Regions from separate parts of the Shewanella sp. AS16 genome, predicted to be linked through region 3. Evidence: predicted binding sites of a transcription regulator. Region 3 holds the regulator's gene; each other region holds the start of a gene.
The links. Region 3 encodes LexA, which represses DNA repair genes until DNA is damaged. Its sites were predicted from a motif close to TACTGTATNNNNATACAGTA; they were not measured.
Positions count from the first base shown of each region.

Region 1 (5,170 bases), on a different contig from region 3:
CCGCCTTCCCACTGGGCTTGACATCTGTCTTGGTTGACTTCGGTATCACAAGTGTAGAAGGCATTGTTTTTGAGTTGCGCCTGCAGGGTAAAGCTAAGGTCACCGAAGGCATTGCGATATTGAACCAGCTTGTCACCACGACCGACGCCGTTTACCGCACCATCGTCTTTGTTATAGGTATAAACACCGGCAGTATTGCCATCCCATACGAAGCTATAGTTGGTACCATAAACCACGTCATACCAGGCGCCCCATTGCTTGCCTATGCTGATGCTGCCGTACTTGTCGTGGGAAAGGCCGGCGTAACCCAAGCGGTTGTAAAAGAATTCATCTTGTACCGACTCGAAGCGATTGCTGTAGACAATATCGCTGCTGCCGACAGGGTTGACGCCCCATTCCAGCTTAGCGAAGGCACTCCAGCCATCACTCAACTTACGATCGAAGCCGAAGTTTATCCGGGATGCGCCGTTGACCACTTCCGTCTTGCCTTGGGTCGCGATCACCCTGGCGTCGATGAAGCCACCGATTGACACGGCGTGCTTGTCATCCTTGTAAATTTCGATTGCCGATACCGACGGGACCATTAATACAGTTGTCAATGCGGCTGCCACTAGAGTCTTGTTCATTTTAGGTTTGACCTTACATTTTTGTTTACAACATTTCGTTGCTTTATTTCTATTGAGTTATTGCGAAGATTAACACAAGGCGCTATGGAGAAGTGAAGCAGGAAGGGGCAAAAGGCAGGACTTTTTCATTTAAAAACACCAAAATAACTTATGCAACAAGGCATGAAAACCTTATTGCAACACCACACCCTCAGCTGGATACAGGATGAACACTAAATTAACATGAGCTGATTGGATGCCAGCGAACTGTAATTTTCCTTCATTATGGTAAATACAGGTTCAGCTATCGGCTTGATCTGCTTATCCAGATAGTATTGATAATCAATTTGAGATTGCCTGAAACGGCTCGGCTCGGGCCCGTTGAGGGTGATCAGATAATCAATCTGAGCGCCTCGGCGGCCAAACCCCGGATCTTGGGTATGGGTGCATAACAACTGCGCCGCCTTGACGTGAGGTGATGACTTGGCGGTATAGTCTTCGATGTTACGGCGCAGGCGCTTGCTGAATACCAGCTCTGCATCCAACTTCCCCTGGTGCAATTCCTCAATCACGGATTTCAGGTAATCGACTATGTCGAGACGATTGAACATGCGCTGATAGAGATCGAACTGTACCCGTCGCGCCAACGGACTCCAATCGCTACGAACCTGCTCCATGCCCTTGAAGACCAACACCAATTCACCGGCAGCATTTCTGCTGGCACCCACATAACGCTTCTTGCTGCCTTCGTCCGAGCCCCTTAGGGTCGGCATGAAGAATTGCTCGTAATGACATTCGAACTCGAGTTCCAGAAAGCTCTCAAGGGCAAATGTTTCCTTGAGACGTTGCTGCCAAAGCTGAGTGATCTTATCTGCCAACTCCCGCCCCAAGGCATCTATATCAGTCACCTGGGGCGCTTCTCCCAACCAGACGAAGGTGGAATCTGTGTCCCCGTAGATGACTCTGTAACCCATGGCTTCGATCCAGGCCCGGGTTTGTTTCATGATTTCATGGCCCCTGAGGGTAATGGAGCTGGCCAAGCGGGCATCATGGAACACGCATCCCCTGGACCCAAGCACACCGTAGAGGGAATTCATGATGATTTTTATCGCCTGTGACAGCGGCGCATTCTTGTCTGCCTTGGCCTTTTCCCGCTGCGCCGCCAGGGTGCCGATCAACTTAGGCAATATGGGGGCGTTGCGACTGAAGCGGGCGCCGAGAAAGCCGGCAACACACAGCTCATCGGCCAAGGCCTCCCCTTCGATCAATCCCTTAGGATCTATGAGGAAGGTTCGGATGATGGATGGATACAGGCTCTTGAAATCCAGCACCAAGATGTGCCGGTAGAGGCCGGGAATGGAGTCCATCACATAACCGCCGGGGCTTTCCAGGCCGTCACTGGCCGCCAGCGCCGGCGCCACAAAGCCGGCACGGTGCAGGTACGGCAGGTACAAGTTGTTGAAGGCGGCCACAGAGGCACCGACCCGGCCAAACTCCAGCCCTGTGAGCCTGGCCCTCTCAATGGCGAAGTCCAGCAGCTGGGTCTTGGCGAATATCTCCCACACCAGGCGGCTGTCGTTCAGGTTATAGTGCGCCAGCGCAGGTTTATCCTGGCGAAAAAGCAGCGCTATTTCCTCCAGCCTATTATCGACATCGTGAATGGCCTTCCCCTCCCCCAGCAATGCCTGGGCGACGTTTTCCAGGGAGAAGCTGTCGAAACGGTAGAAGGCGGCCTTGAGCCAATCTATGCCATCGAGCACCACACGCCCGGGCAGAGACAGGGTTTCGGGGCGATACTTGCCCTCGACCTTCCAGCCGAGTGGCGTAGCGGCTCTGCCGAGCGTCAGCTCAATGCCATGCAAACCGGCGCGGCGCGATAACAATGCCAAGTCGAAAGTCACCACGGCCCAGCCGATGATCACATCGGGATCATAGTCGGCAAACCAGTGAATGAGGCGCAGGATCAAGGCCGCTTCATCGGCCACCCATTCGAGATAAGCTGCGCTATGCGCCTGCTCGGCGCCGACCATGATGACTTTCTGATAGTCCTTGCCATAGAGGCCGACCGAATAGAGTTCGCCCTCGGCACTGCATTCAAAATCCAGTGAGATAAGCTTGAGCCCTTGGCTCAGCTCGGTGCGCCTGGCTCTTTGTGCCTTGAACAGGGGTATTTCGGCCCCAAGACAGGCGCGCAGCCCGGCTGAAGACTCGGCCTCGTGCTGCTGCGCCGTTTGAGCGGGCGCCATCACCCCCTGAAATTCGGCGTCCAGGGCGATGAAGCGCTCTATGAGGAAGCGGTTCTCGGCCTTGATATCTGCCTCGAACAGGGGCACATCCGCGTCCTTGGCAACCCTGATGACTTGCCTGTGTGCCTGGGCTGTCCTGGCGTATAACCCGCTGACGCTCTGGTGTGCGAAGCTCTTCAGGGCCAGAGGTTGGCTCCTGACGTCCGAGCGTCCAATCCCGGCCAGCAGCCTGGCGGCGTCCGTCTGGTGACAGAAGCTCAGGTGCTCGACCCGCTCCACTTCCACCAGCACGGGGCCGGACTCGGTTGCGAGGAAATATTGCAACACCAGCGCGCCATGGCGATGAATGGCATGGCGCGTCAGCACCCGCCCCTTCAGGCGGGTTGGTGCGCTTGTGGCTGTACTCATGGCGACGGGTTCCAATAAAAATGCAAATCTAGGCCGGAAAAGGTTCTTAGGCTAAGAGAACACTGTTATTATGTACAGCATTAATTATTCACTGGCCGACCCATGTTACCGGACAAAGTAAAAACTCAGATCCGCGGCATCTATAAAGACATAGCCGCAGCCCTGCCTAATTTTCGCTCCAGGCGCGAGCAAAACTATATGGTGGCTGAAATATCTAAGACACTTGCCGGTGAATATGACAAGCATAGACGCATTATCGTCGTCGAGGCAGGCACAGGCATAGGCAAGTCCTTGTCCTACATTCTTGGCAGTATCCCGCTCGCCCTGACGAGCAAGAAGAAGGTCTGTATCGCCACAGCGACGGTCGCACTGCAGGAGCAGTTGTTGCATAAGGACCTACCCTTCTTCCTGCAGCAATCTGGGCTGAATTTTCGTTTCGGTCTGGTCAAGGGCCGCCAGCGGTATGTCTGCCTCGCCAAGCTGGAACTGCTGATAGGGGCGGACAACGGCACCCAGATGGCCATGTGGCAGACCAAACCGGATCAGAGCCAGGTTGCCATGTTGCACAGCTTGCATAAGGACTACCATGAAGGCCGGTGGAACGGCGAGCTCGACACCCTGACAACACCGCTTCCGGACCATTTATGGCAGCAGATCGCCTGCGACAAGCACAGCTGTCATCGCCAGGTTGCCAGTCACAGAAATTGCCCTTTTCATAAGGCCCGTGAGGACGTGGATACCTGGGATGTGTTGATCGCCAACCACAGCCTGCTGTTTGCCGATCTTGAGCTGGGTGGCGGCGTGATACTGCCGGATCCCGAGGAGATGTTCTACGTCATAGACGAAGCGCACCACCTTCCCATAGTCGCCCGCGACTTCTCCAGCGCACAGGCGACACTCAGGGGCGCCTGCGACTGGCTGGAAAAAATCGCTAAGCTAACGACTAAATTACAGAATCAAATCAAGAGCAATAACATAATAGCGCCGGCACAGGCGATGCAGGATCACTTGCAGGATCTCATCGGCCTGCTCAACCAAGTGGCGCACTATTGCGATACCCAGACCAAGTTGTTCGACAATCCGGAAAATCGCTTGCGCTTCGAGCATGGCAAGCTGCCACCTGCCCTGTTGATCCAAGCCGAGAACCTGGCCACCGCCTCGGGCTCGGCGCTGAAACAATTCAACAAGATGTCGACCCTGCTGAGCGAAGCCATCAAGGACGGCGAGATCCCCAAACATCAGGCCGAAGCCCTGCTATCGGAAACCGGCTTCATGCTGCAACGGCTGGAAAATCTGCATAAGCTGTGGAAGATGATGGCCAAGGAAGACAAGCATAAAGGCGCCCCCATGGCGCGCTGGGTAGAGTTGCTCAGCGGTAAGCAGATAGATTACCTGTTCAGCGCCTCGCCCATCGAAGTCGGCTTCATGCTCGAGTCCATGCTGTGGCAGAAGGCCGCCGGCGTGGTGTTATGCAGCGCCACCCTGAGGGCGCTGAACAGTTTCGATCATTTCACCCACCAGGTGGGACTGTCGGTCAAGGATGGCAGCCGCTATCTGGCGCTGCAGTCGCCATTCGATTACGAGAATAATGCCACCCTCTATCTGCCCAGGATGCGCACCGAGCCGACGGAAGACGCCTATACCCCGGAGCTTGCCGAACAAATTTTAACGCTGGTCGACGGCGAGATGGCGACCCTGGTGCTGTTCGCTTCCTATTGGCAAATGGAGAAGGTCGTCGACTTGCTCGATGGCAAGATAACCACGGAGTTGCTGATACAGGGCAATGCCCCGCGGCAGCAGTTGCTCGAGACCCATAAGGCCCGCTGCGACAAGGGTGAGCCCAGTATCATCTTCGGTACCGGCAGCTTCTCCGAAGGTCTGGACTTGCCAGGCGATTATTTGACCAACCTG
Region 1 is NZ_JAKCLK010000001.1:416,137-421,306, forward strand. Features, by position in the region: gene LZP73_RS01900 (porin) at 1-626, opposite strand, end outside; gene LZP73_RS01905 (DNA polymerase II) at 839-3,259, opposite strand; gene dinG (ATP-dependent DNA helicase DinG) at 3,362-5,170, shown strand, end outside.
Region 1: dinG (ATP-dependent DNA helicase DinG) is a predicted target of LexA. The motif match lies at 3,320-3,339, and genes of this name have one in related genera.

Region 2 (5,170 bases), on a different contig from region 3:
AAGTTGCCTGCCGCCTGGGCCCGGCTGCGCTGCTCGGCCATGGCAACATCGAAACCTAACTCATCCACTGTGATGTTACGCTCACGACAGACGTCGGCGGTCAAATCCACGGGGAAGCCATAGGTGTCATACAGCTTGAAGACGGTTTCGCCGTCCAAAGTGTCACCCTCGAGTTCGTTCAGGGCGTTATCCAGTATCCCCAGGCCGCGCTCCAGAGTGCGGGCAAACTGCTCTTCTTCGGCCTTGAGGGCCTTCTCTACTATGGCTTGAGTCTCGGCCAGGCCCTTGGCCGCATCACCCATGACGGCAATCAGGGTAGGCACCAACTTGTAGAAGAAGGTCTCGGTGGCGCCCAGTTTGTTGCCATGGCGCACCGCGCGGCGAATGATGCGGCGCAGCACATAGCCACGGCCTTCGTTGGATGGCATCACCCCATCGGCCACCAGGAAGGCGCAGGAGCGGATATGATCTGCGATCACCCGCAGCGATTTATTCTCTAAGTCGGTGACGCCTATGATCTCGGCCGCCTTGGCGATCAGCGCCTTGAAAATGTCGATTTCATAGTTGGAGTGCACCCCCTGCATGATGGCGGCGATGCGCTCTATGCCCATGCCGGTATCGACCGAAGGCTTAGGCAAGGGCTCCATGGTGCCGTCCGAGTGACGGTTATATTGCATGAAGACTATGTTCCAGATCTCGATGAAACGATCGCCATCTTCCTCTGGAGTGCCGGGACGGCCGCCCCAGATATGCTCGCCATGATCATAGAAAATTTCGGTACAGGGACCACATGGGCCTGTGTCACCCATCTGCCAGAAGTTATCCGACGCATAAGCCGCGCCCTTGTTGTCGCCTATGCGGATGATGTTTTCTTTGGGCACACCTATCTTCTGGGCCCAGATGTCGAAGGCTTCATCGTCCGTCTCGTACACAGTCACGCACAGACGCTCTTTGGGCAGTTGCAGGGTCTCGGTCAGAAAAGTCCAGGCGTAACGAATCGCCTCTTCCTTGAAGTAATCACCGAAGCTGAAGTTACCCAGCATCTCGAAAAAGGTGTGATGCCTGGCCGTGTAGCCCACGTTATCCAAATCGTTATGCTTACCACCGGCGCGCACGCAGCGTTGTGAGCTCGTGGCTCGGGTATAGCTGCGTTTATCCATCCCCAGGAAGACATCTTTAAACTGGTTCATTCCGGCGTTATTGAACAGCAAGGTAGGATCATTGCCTGGCACCAGGGAACTGCTGTCCACTATCTGGTGACCATTCTTGCTGAAAAACTCCAGGAAAGCGCTTCTAAGCTCTGCGGTGGTTTGATACATAAATCATCCTGAATTGGGTAAGTCTGAATTAAACAACATCCGGGTTTGCGATGCAGCCGGAATGCCTATTTTTCCCAGCATTATAAGCAGACTGAGGGAGTACGACCAGTGCTGTTTGGCAGATAGCGGGCCGGGAGTGGGATTTTGAAAGCCGGGGTTAAGGGTTGCAGCAGATGTGAGACTCAGAATGACGATTCATCGTAGGGATCGTAATCCAAGGCGTAGGCTATCTGATCGTAGCTGAAGCCTTGCCCCATGAGGAAGCGAATGCGCCTGGCTTTCTCTTTCATGTCCTGGGTGCGGGGATCTGTGTATTTCTTGACTGCCTTGCTCTTGGCGAGCTCGAACCAGTCACAAGAGGATCTGTCCACTGCGGCGGCAATAGTTCCGGCGCAAAGGCCCTTCTGGGCCATCGCCTGTTTGATGCGTCCCAGGCCATGGCCCTTGGTGATATGGCTGCGCAGCAACAGATCTGCATAGCGGTTGTCATCGAGAAAACCGCTGGCTTCGCAGCCGTCGAGCACTGACTCTATCTCGACGGTCTCGAAGCCCTTGAGCAGCAACTTGGCCTTGATTTCATGCCTGGAATAATCGCGGCGCGCCAGCAGCGCTACCGCAACTTGTCGGGCCGACTGGCTCAGAATACTTCGCCTGTTTCCAGATCTACGTTCTCATCGCCGGCCGCCGGCTTAGCCACAGGCGCACCGCCCTTGCTCAGCAACAAGGCACGCAAGGCACCGTCGATCTCGGCGGCAATCGCAGGGTTTTCAATCAGATATTTACCGGCGTTGGCACGGCCCTGACCTATCTTGTCGCCCTTGTAGCTGTACCAGGCACCGGCTTTTTCCACCAGCTTGTGGGCCACACCCAGGTCGACCAACTCGCCTGTGCGGTTGATGCCCTGGCCATAGAGGATTTGGAATTCGGCCTGCTTGAAGGGCGCGGCAATCTTGTTCTTCACCACTTTGACGCGGGTCTCGTTGCCTACCACTTCGTCGCCTTCCTTGATGGCGCCGGTACGGCGGATATCCAGACGAACGGAAGCATAGAACTTGAGCGCATTACCGCCCGTGGTGGTTTCAGGGTTGCCGAACATCACCCCTATCTTCATACGTATCTGGTTGATGAAGATCAGCAAGGTGTTGGACTGTTTCAGGTTGCCCGCCAACTTACGCATCGCCTGACTCATCATACGGGCCGCCAAGCCCATGTGCGAATCGCCTATTTCACCTTCGATCTCGGCTTTAGGCGTCAGGGCGGCGACCGAGTCGACGATGATCACGTCCACGGCACCGCTGCGGGTCAGGGCATCACAGATCTCCAGCGCCTGTTCACCCGTATCTGGTTGAGAACACAGGAGGTTATCTATGTCTACACCCAGCTTCTGGGCGTAGATAGGATCCAGTGCATGCTCGGCATCTATGAAGGCACAGGTCTTGCCTTCGCGCTGAGCGGCGGCGATCACTTCCAGTGTCAGAGTGGTTTTACCCGATGACTCTGGACCATAGATCTCGACGATACGCCCCATAGGCAAACCGCCGGCGCCGAGGGCAACATCCAATGACAGAGAACCGGTAGAGATGGTTTCCACGTCCATGGAACGATCCTCACCCAGTTTCATGATGGAACCTTTACCGAACTGTTTCTCGATCTGGCCCAACACGGCGGCAAGTGCTTTCTCTTTATTTGGATCTACCTTCATTCCTGTTCCCTCTCCGACCACGCGATCGTGCGTGTAAAAAAGTATGGTGCGAGACAAAAGAGTTAACACTGCCTGTCTCAATATGCTCACTAGTATACTGTACAATCATACAGTATCAAGTGCTGGGTAAAATTTATTTTAACTCCTTGTCACCCAGATATTTGTGCGCTGCCGGCTCGGGAAAAAGCCAAAATAACCCATCTTTTGCGCCCTGAAGCACAGATAAAACCGCTACTCATTCAAAAAAATTGTTAATATTGGCCGCAGAATTGAAAGCCGCCATGGGTCAGCCAAAACCTGCGGAAAAAGGACAAGGGATAAAAGCCGTTAATGAATCTCATAGCCAGTGATCAGCTAGAAAAACATACCCCCATGATGCGCCAGTATTTGTCGATGAAGGCCGAGCATCCAGACATGCTGCTCTTCTATCGCATGGGCGATTTCTACGAACTCTTCTACGACGACGCCAAGCGCGCCTCCGAAATGCTGGGGATCTCCTTGACGGCGAGGGGCAAGAGTGGCGGTGATCCCATTCCCATGGCAGGGATCCCCTATCATGCGGTCGAAGGTTACCTGGCGAAACTGGTGCAGATTGGCCAGTCCGTCGCCATCTGTGAGCAGATAGGGGATCCCGCTACCTCCAAGGGCCCAGTGGAACGCAAGGTAGTACGGATAGTCACCCCTGGCACACTGACGGATGAAGCCCTGCTGCAGGAGCGGCAGGACAATCTGCTGGCGGCCGTGTATCAGGGCAAACTGGGATTCGGTTATGCCACCCTGGACGTGTCTTCCGGTCGCTTCGTCATCGCCGAGCTGGAGACCTGTGAGGCATTGGAGGCCGAGCTGCAGCGCACCCACCCGGTCGAGATCCTCTACAGTGAAGATTTTAGCCAGATGGGCCTTATCGAGCGCTTCAAGGGCAAGCGCCGCCGTCCCGAATGGGAATTCGATTACGACACCAGTGTGCGCCTGCTGCTGGAGCAATTCGGCACCAAAGATCTGCATGGCTTCGGTATCGCCGATGCCCGCACATCCCTGCAGGCCGCCGGCTGCCTGATGCAATACGTCAAGGACACCCAGCGCACGGCCCTGCCGCACATCAACTCGATAGTCAGATTCAACCAGAGCGATACCATAGTGCTGGATGCCGCGACCCGGCGCAATCTGGAACTGACCAGCAACCTCGGCGGTGGCCGCGACAATACCCTGGCCTCAGTGCTGGACAATACCGCCACCCCCATGGGCAGCCGCATGTTGCAGCGCTGGATCCATCAACCCTTGCGGGATCACCAAGCCATAACCGCCCGTCAGGAGATAGTGCAGGAATTGCTCGACTCGGGAGAATACGCCGGGCTGCATCAACAACTCAAGGCGCTGGGGGATGTCGAGCGCATCATGGCCAGGCTGGCACTGCGCTCCGCCAGGCCGCGGGACTTCGCCCGTCTGCGCCAGGCGCTGGCTTTGCTGCCTGAGATCCAGCAGCTGTTGGGCTCTTGCCACTCCAGCCATATCCACAGACTCGCCAGCCAATTGGGCGAATTTCCCGAGGAGCATGCCTTGCTGGCGCGCGCCATAGTGGATAACCCGCCCATGCTCATCCGTGACGGCGGGGTGATCCGCCCGGGTTACCATGCCGAGCTGGATGAATGGCGTGGCCTGAGTGAAGGCGCCAGCGACTACCTGGTGCAACTGGAGCAGCGTGAGAAGGCCAGAACCGGCATCGCCACCCTCAAGGTGGGCTACAACAGAGTCCATGGCTATTACATAGAAGTCAGCCGCCTGCAATCCTCCCAGGTGCCTCTGAGTTACCAGCGGCGACAGACGCTCAAGAATACCGAGCGCTACATCACCCCTGAGCTGAAGGAATATGAGGAGAAAGTGCTGTCGAGCCAGGGCAAGGCATTGGCACTGGAGAAGCAGCTGTGGGAGCAGTTGTTCGAGCTGCTGCTGCCCAGGCTCCATGAGTTGCAGCTCTTCGCCCGCGCCGCGGCCGAACTGGATGTGCTGAGCAACTTTGCCGATCGGGCCGAGACCCTGGATTACCAAAGACCCGAGCTGAGAGAGCAGGTCGGGATCCAGATTGAATCGGGTCGCCATCCTGTGGTCGAGCGGGTCAGTCAGACGCCTTTCATCGCCAATCCGGTCGAAC
Region 2 is NZ_JAKCLK010000003.1:352,652-357,821, reverse strand. Features, by position in the region: gene alaS (alanine--tRNA ligase) at 1-1,319, opposite strand, end outside; gene LZP73_RS10110 (regulatory protein RecX) at 1,502-1,960, opposite strand; gene recA (recombinase RecA) at 1,957-3,021, opposite strand; gene mutS (DNA mismatch repair protein MutS) at 3,352-5,170, shown strand, end outside.
Region 2: recA (recombinase RecA) is a predicted target of LexA. The motif match lies at 3,117-3,136, and genes of this name have one in related genera.

Region 3 (5,170 bases):
GCCGGCGACGCTCTGGGGCAGGCTGATGCCTATCCCCTGCAGGCTATGGTTCACTATCGAGCTGCCACCGCTGATATAGGCATAGGTGAGTATGTAGAGCACGAAGGCGATCGACACCCCATTCACTATGCGCCAGAACTGGCCCAGGGTGACCCTGGTCAGGGTATCGAAGCTGGCACCCGGCTCGAAGTGCAGGTTGGTTTCGAGCAACAGGAGACCCGACATCAGCATGCAGAACCAGACACCCAGCAGCATGAGTATCGAGTAACCGAACCACATACCGGCGCCCACCACGGGCAGAGAGAACATGCCGGCGCCGACCGTGGTGCCGGCGATGATCATGGCGCCGCCGAGCAGCGACTTGCCATGGGGCTTATGCCTGGCGACATCCATGAAATTTGCCATCAGTTATGTTCCGCCATGACGCTGTCGACTATGGTCTGCCTGACCGAGGCACGCAACAGGCTGTTGGCGTGATCTCTGATACGTTCTATATCTGCCCTGTTGCCCTTGTCGGCGAGGTAGCCCAGATCCTTGAGCTTGACACTCAGGGTGCCATAGAGCTTCCTGTCGTAAAACTCAGGGGCCGTGATGCCATGCAAGGCACCCAGGCGCTGCGCCAGCAGGTGACTCCCGGATTCGAGCTCCGAGCGTTCCATATCGGGTTTGGCCGCCAGGAAATTGAAGATGATGGCATAGCGTTGCAATGTCTCACTGACGGTGCCGGCCAGCAGTTCAAGTTTACCTGCGTGTGGCTCGTTGACGCTGAAATGCGCCTCTTCCGTCACCAACTGTTCGGCGACAAACAGATCCAGCACCCGCTCCACATAGGCGTCGATATCTTCTATGCCCATGAACAGCTCGGCCTTCATCAGCGGATAGAAATCCGCCACTATGGCGTGGATCTGCCGACGGCTGCAGGTCTCGTAATGCAGCATGCAGCTGGCGATCAACGACGGCAGGATCAGCAGATGGATCACATTGTTGCGGTAATAGGTCATGGAGACGGCATCGGCCTCGGCGATGGAAATGATGTCACCGAGCGAGTCTGTCTCCAGGGTAAATTTATTCAGCTCCAGCCCCTGTTGCACCAGGGACTTGCCATCGCCTTCGGCCACCGAGGTATAGCTGGTGTATGGCACCTGTTTCAACAGGTTCAGATAGAGATCCAGCTGACGTTCCAGCTGGGTGCGCTCCAGGGCATTCTGTTCGGACGCCAACAGCACCAGGCTGGTCAGGGTCACCGAACTGGCCGCCGCCGCGCCATTGATATGGGTCATCACCCTGTTGGCCAGGGTATTGACCGCCGGCGTCAGCCAGCTGGGCTTCTGCTCGGGATCTTCTGCCAACTCGCTGCGCCAATCCGGCGCCATCTCGTTGAGGAAGGACTGGAGGGTGATGGGGGCGCCGAAGTTGACATAACCCTGGCCGAAGTTGCCCAGCTTGCGTATGGCACCGAACACCTGCCAGACAGATTCTTTCTGCTTCTTCTTGCCGCTCAGTTCCTTGTGATAGGTGGCGACCTCCATCACATGGTCATAACCCAGGTACACAGGCACCAGGGTCACAGGCCTCTCTATGCCGCGCAGCACACTGTTCATCGTCATCGCCAGCATGCCCGTCTTGGGGGCCAAGAGGCGGCCGGTACGCGAGCGCCCCCCCTCGGTGAAGTACTCCACCGAATAGCCCTTGGCAAACAGCTGATCCAGATATTCGCGGAACACTGCGGTATAGAGCTTGTTGCCGTTGAAGCTGCGGCGGATGAAGAAGGCACCGCCACGGCGGAACATGGGGCCTGCGGGCCAGAAATTGAGGTTGATCCCAGCGGCTATGTGCGGCGGCACCATGCCCTGGTAATAGAGGATATAGGACAGCAACAGGTAATCCATGTGGCTGCGGTGGCAAGGCACATAGACTATCTCGTGGCCGTCGTGGTGCAGCTGGCGTACCTGCTCGGCGCCCTTGATATTGATGCCACTGTACAGCTTATTCCACAGCCAGGTGAGGAAACGCTCGGCGATACGCACCAGGCTATCCGAATAGTTGGCGGCGATCTCGTCCAGGTAGGCTATCGCTGTCTCACGGGCCTTGGTCTCGGAGATCTTCTTGTTGGCCGCCTCTTCCTGAATCGCCTTCTTCAGCGACTCGGATTTCAGCAAGGCGTGAAACAAGGCCTGGCGATTGGGCAGCTGTGGCCCCGTCATCACCTTGCGCTGGCGGCTGAAGTGCACCCTGGCGACCCGCGCCAGCTTATGGGCTATGCCCATGTCAGTGCCGTGTTCGTCCGTCATATACCTCAGGGATACGGCACTGGAGAATTGCACGAAGTTATGGCGCCCGAGGAAGAGGATCATCAGGCACTTGCGCAGCCAGGTGGGGTTTTCCCGCTCCAGCACAGCCGCCCGCATGCTGTCATCTTCCTTGCCCGGGGTCCGGCCCCAGTAGAGGCTCACAGGCACCAGCTGGATGTCCAGCGTCGCATCCTGTTTATGGGCGGCCAACAGGAGCCTGAAACTCTCGAGAAAACCCTCATGATTGCGGCGCTGGCCAAACATGGGCTTGCCCCCCTGCAGGCATACCACCCTGGGAACCCGGCCATCGGCGAGCACCAGCTCTTCATAGGGGCTCGGCAGTCCCAACTTGGCGGTGACGTCATTCAGGGCCGCTATGTCGCTGACGGATTCAGTCTTCATCACATAGACGAGCGGTCTGCCCGGGTCCAGATTGAGATCGGCGAAGGGATCCTGTGGCACAACGATAGTGTGCACCAGCTGTTTCTGGATCCAACGCAAGGATTTAAACCACAGAGAGTCTTGTTTTGGCATTCTTCTTTTGCAATATGAGTCACGTCAAACGGACAGATAGAATACCAGACTCTGGCCAGTATTCACTAATAGTCGGCTAAGCCCATAAAAAATGGTTAATACTTGCACTGCAAATAATACTGTATATACTAACAGTAACTGTATAGAAAAACAGGAATGACCATGAGACCCTTGACGCCACGCCAAGCCGAAATTCTAGAGCTGATCAAACGCAACATCGCCGACACAGGCATGCCGCCTACCCGGGCCGAGATTGCCACCCGTCTGGGATTCAAGAGCGCCAATGCCGCCGAGGAACATCTCAAGGCCCTGGCGAAGAAAGGCTGTATCGAAATCATGCCGGGCACTTCCCGCGGTATCCGCCTGCCCCACGAAGAAGAGGCCCAGGAAGCCGGCTTGCCGCTGATAGGCCAGGTCGCCGCCGGTGAGCCGATTCTGGCCCAGGAACATGTGGAACAGTACTACCAGGTCGATCCCGCCATGTTTCATCCCGCCGCCGACTTTCTGCTCAGGGTCCGGGGTGACAGCATGAAGAATATCGGCATACTCGAGGGCGATCTGCTCGCTGTGCATAAGATGCAGCAGGCCCGCAACGGCCAGGTGATAGTCGCCAGGGTCGAAGACGATGTGACTGTTAAACGCTTCGAGAAGAAAGGCAATCTGGTTTATTTACACGCGGAAAACGATGACTACTCCCCCATCAAGGTGGATCTCAGTTGCCAGAGCCTGACCATAGAAGGTCTCGCCGTCGGCGTAATACGTAATGGAGACTGGCTATGAAACATTTGCTGGGCAATGCGCCGCGCCACCCTGGACTCTGGCTGGATCTCGACAGCCATGTGCAGGACAGCCAACATAGAGACATCACCACCATGCCGACCCGGACCCAGGGGCGCACCGAGCTGCAACAGCTCAGTGCCCAACTGGCACAACTGAGCCAGCAGGGCCGCTGGATAGTGCTGATCAGCCCACCCAATGCCATAGGCTACAAGCAATTGCTGGCCAAGGCCGGGGTGCGCATGGACAGGGTATTGCTGGTGCATGCCAAGGATGAAGTGGAAGTGCTGTGGGCGATGGAAAGAGCCCTCACCAGCGGCACCTCCAGCGCAGTGATCTCCTGGACCCAGTCCCTCGACGCCAGAGATATTCGCCGCCTGCAACTGGTCGCCAAGAGTGCCAGAGCCATGGGCATAGTCCTCGAAGAGGTAAATGTTCACTTACAGGGAGAAGCCTTGTTTGACAATCACGAAGCGTTCCAGCAACACCAATTATTCGGCCCCATACATTGACCCCATCCTGGGCCAGCCTATCTCCAAAGCCTCATCGCACGCCATGAGGCTTTTTTTTTCAGCAATTTTTTCAGTCAATTAGAAAGCAGAGCGAGCTTGATCAATAACTGAACAGCAAGTAATGTAGGACAAGGTAACGTGCATTCAAGCGTTATCACCTGGCTCCATGCCAGGCATAGCCAGACGATTGAGTCATGGCCTAAGGGATGGATATATTCAGTCGTAGGTGCAAGCGTGGTTAATACCGGCAGTAACGATACATAGACCAAGAGTAAAAACCGCCAACGCACTTTGAAGTCATCAACGCTTTTTTGGGAACCGAAGAGTTTACATAGAGCTGAGACTTACTGTGTGACTCTTCTTTGTAGTTGCGTTTCGCAATTGGCAGAGGAGAAGTCTTGTGAAGCAATGGTTGTATTGTGCCTTGGTGCTGGTATTCGCACCTCATCTAGCGGCGGCAGAAATGCCCCTGAACATGACTCAGGGGGTGACAGAAATCAGTGGCAAGGTGTATGACTTGCACATGACCATTCTGTATATCTGCTGTGCCATCGGCGTGGTCGTCTTCGGTGTAATGATTTATGCCATGATAAACCACAGGAAATCCAAGGGCGCAGTTGCCGCCAACTTCCACGAAAGCACCAAGGTCGAGATAGCCTGGACCATACTGCCTTTCATCATCTTAATTCTCATGGCCATCCCAGCGACCAAGACACTGGTCGCCATGGAAGACACCCATGACGCCGAACTCACGGTCAAGATCACAGGTTCCCAATGGAAGTGGCATTACAGCTACTTCGATCAGGACATAGACTTCTACAGCAACCTGGCCACCCCCATGTCCCAGATAGAGGGCAACGAGGCCAAAGGGGAAAACTATCTGCTCGAAGTGGATAAACCCCTGGTGCTGCCGACCCACAGGAAAATACGTTTCCTGATGACCTCAGACGATGTGATCCACTCCTGGTGGCTGCCGGCCTTCGCCATCAAGAAGGACGCCAACCCAGGGTTCATCAACGAAACCTGGGCGCGGATCGACAAGGAAGGCATTTACCG
Region 3 is NZ_JAKCLK010000002.1:658,174-663,343, forward strand. Features, by position in the region: gene mtr (tryptophan permease) at 1-405, opposite strand, end outside; gene plsB (glycerol-3-phosphate 1-O-acyltransferase PlsB) at 405-2,825, opposite strand; gene lexA (transcriptional repressor LexA) at 2,988-3,605, shown strand; gene LZP73_RS07675 (cell division inhibitor SulA) at 3,602-4,114, shown strand; partial or broken gene coxB (cytochrome c oxidase subunit II) at 4,515-5,170, shown strand, end outside.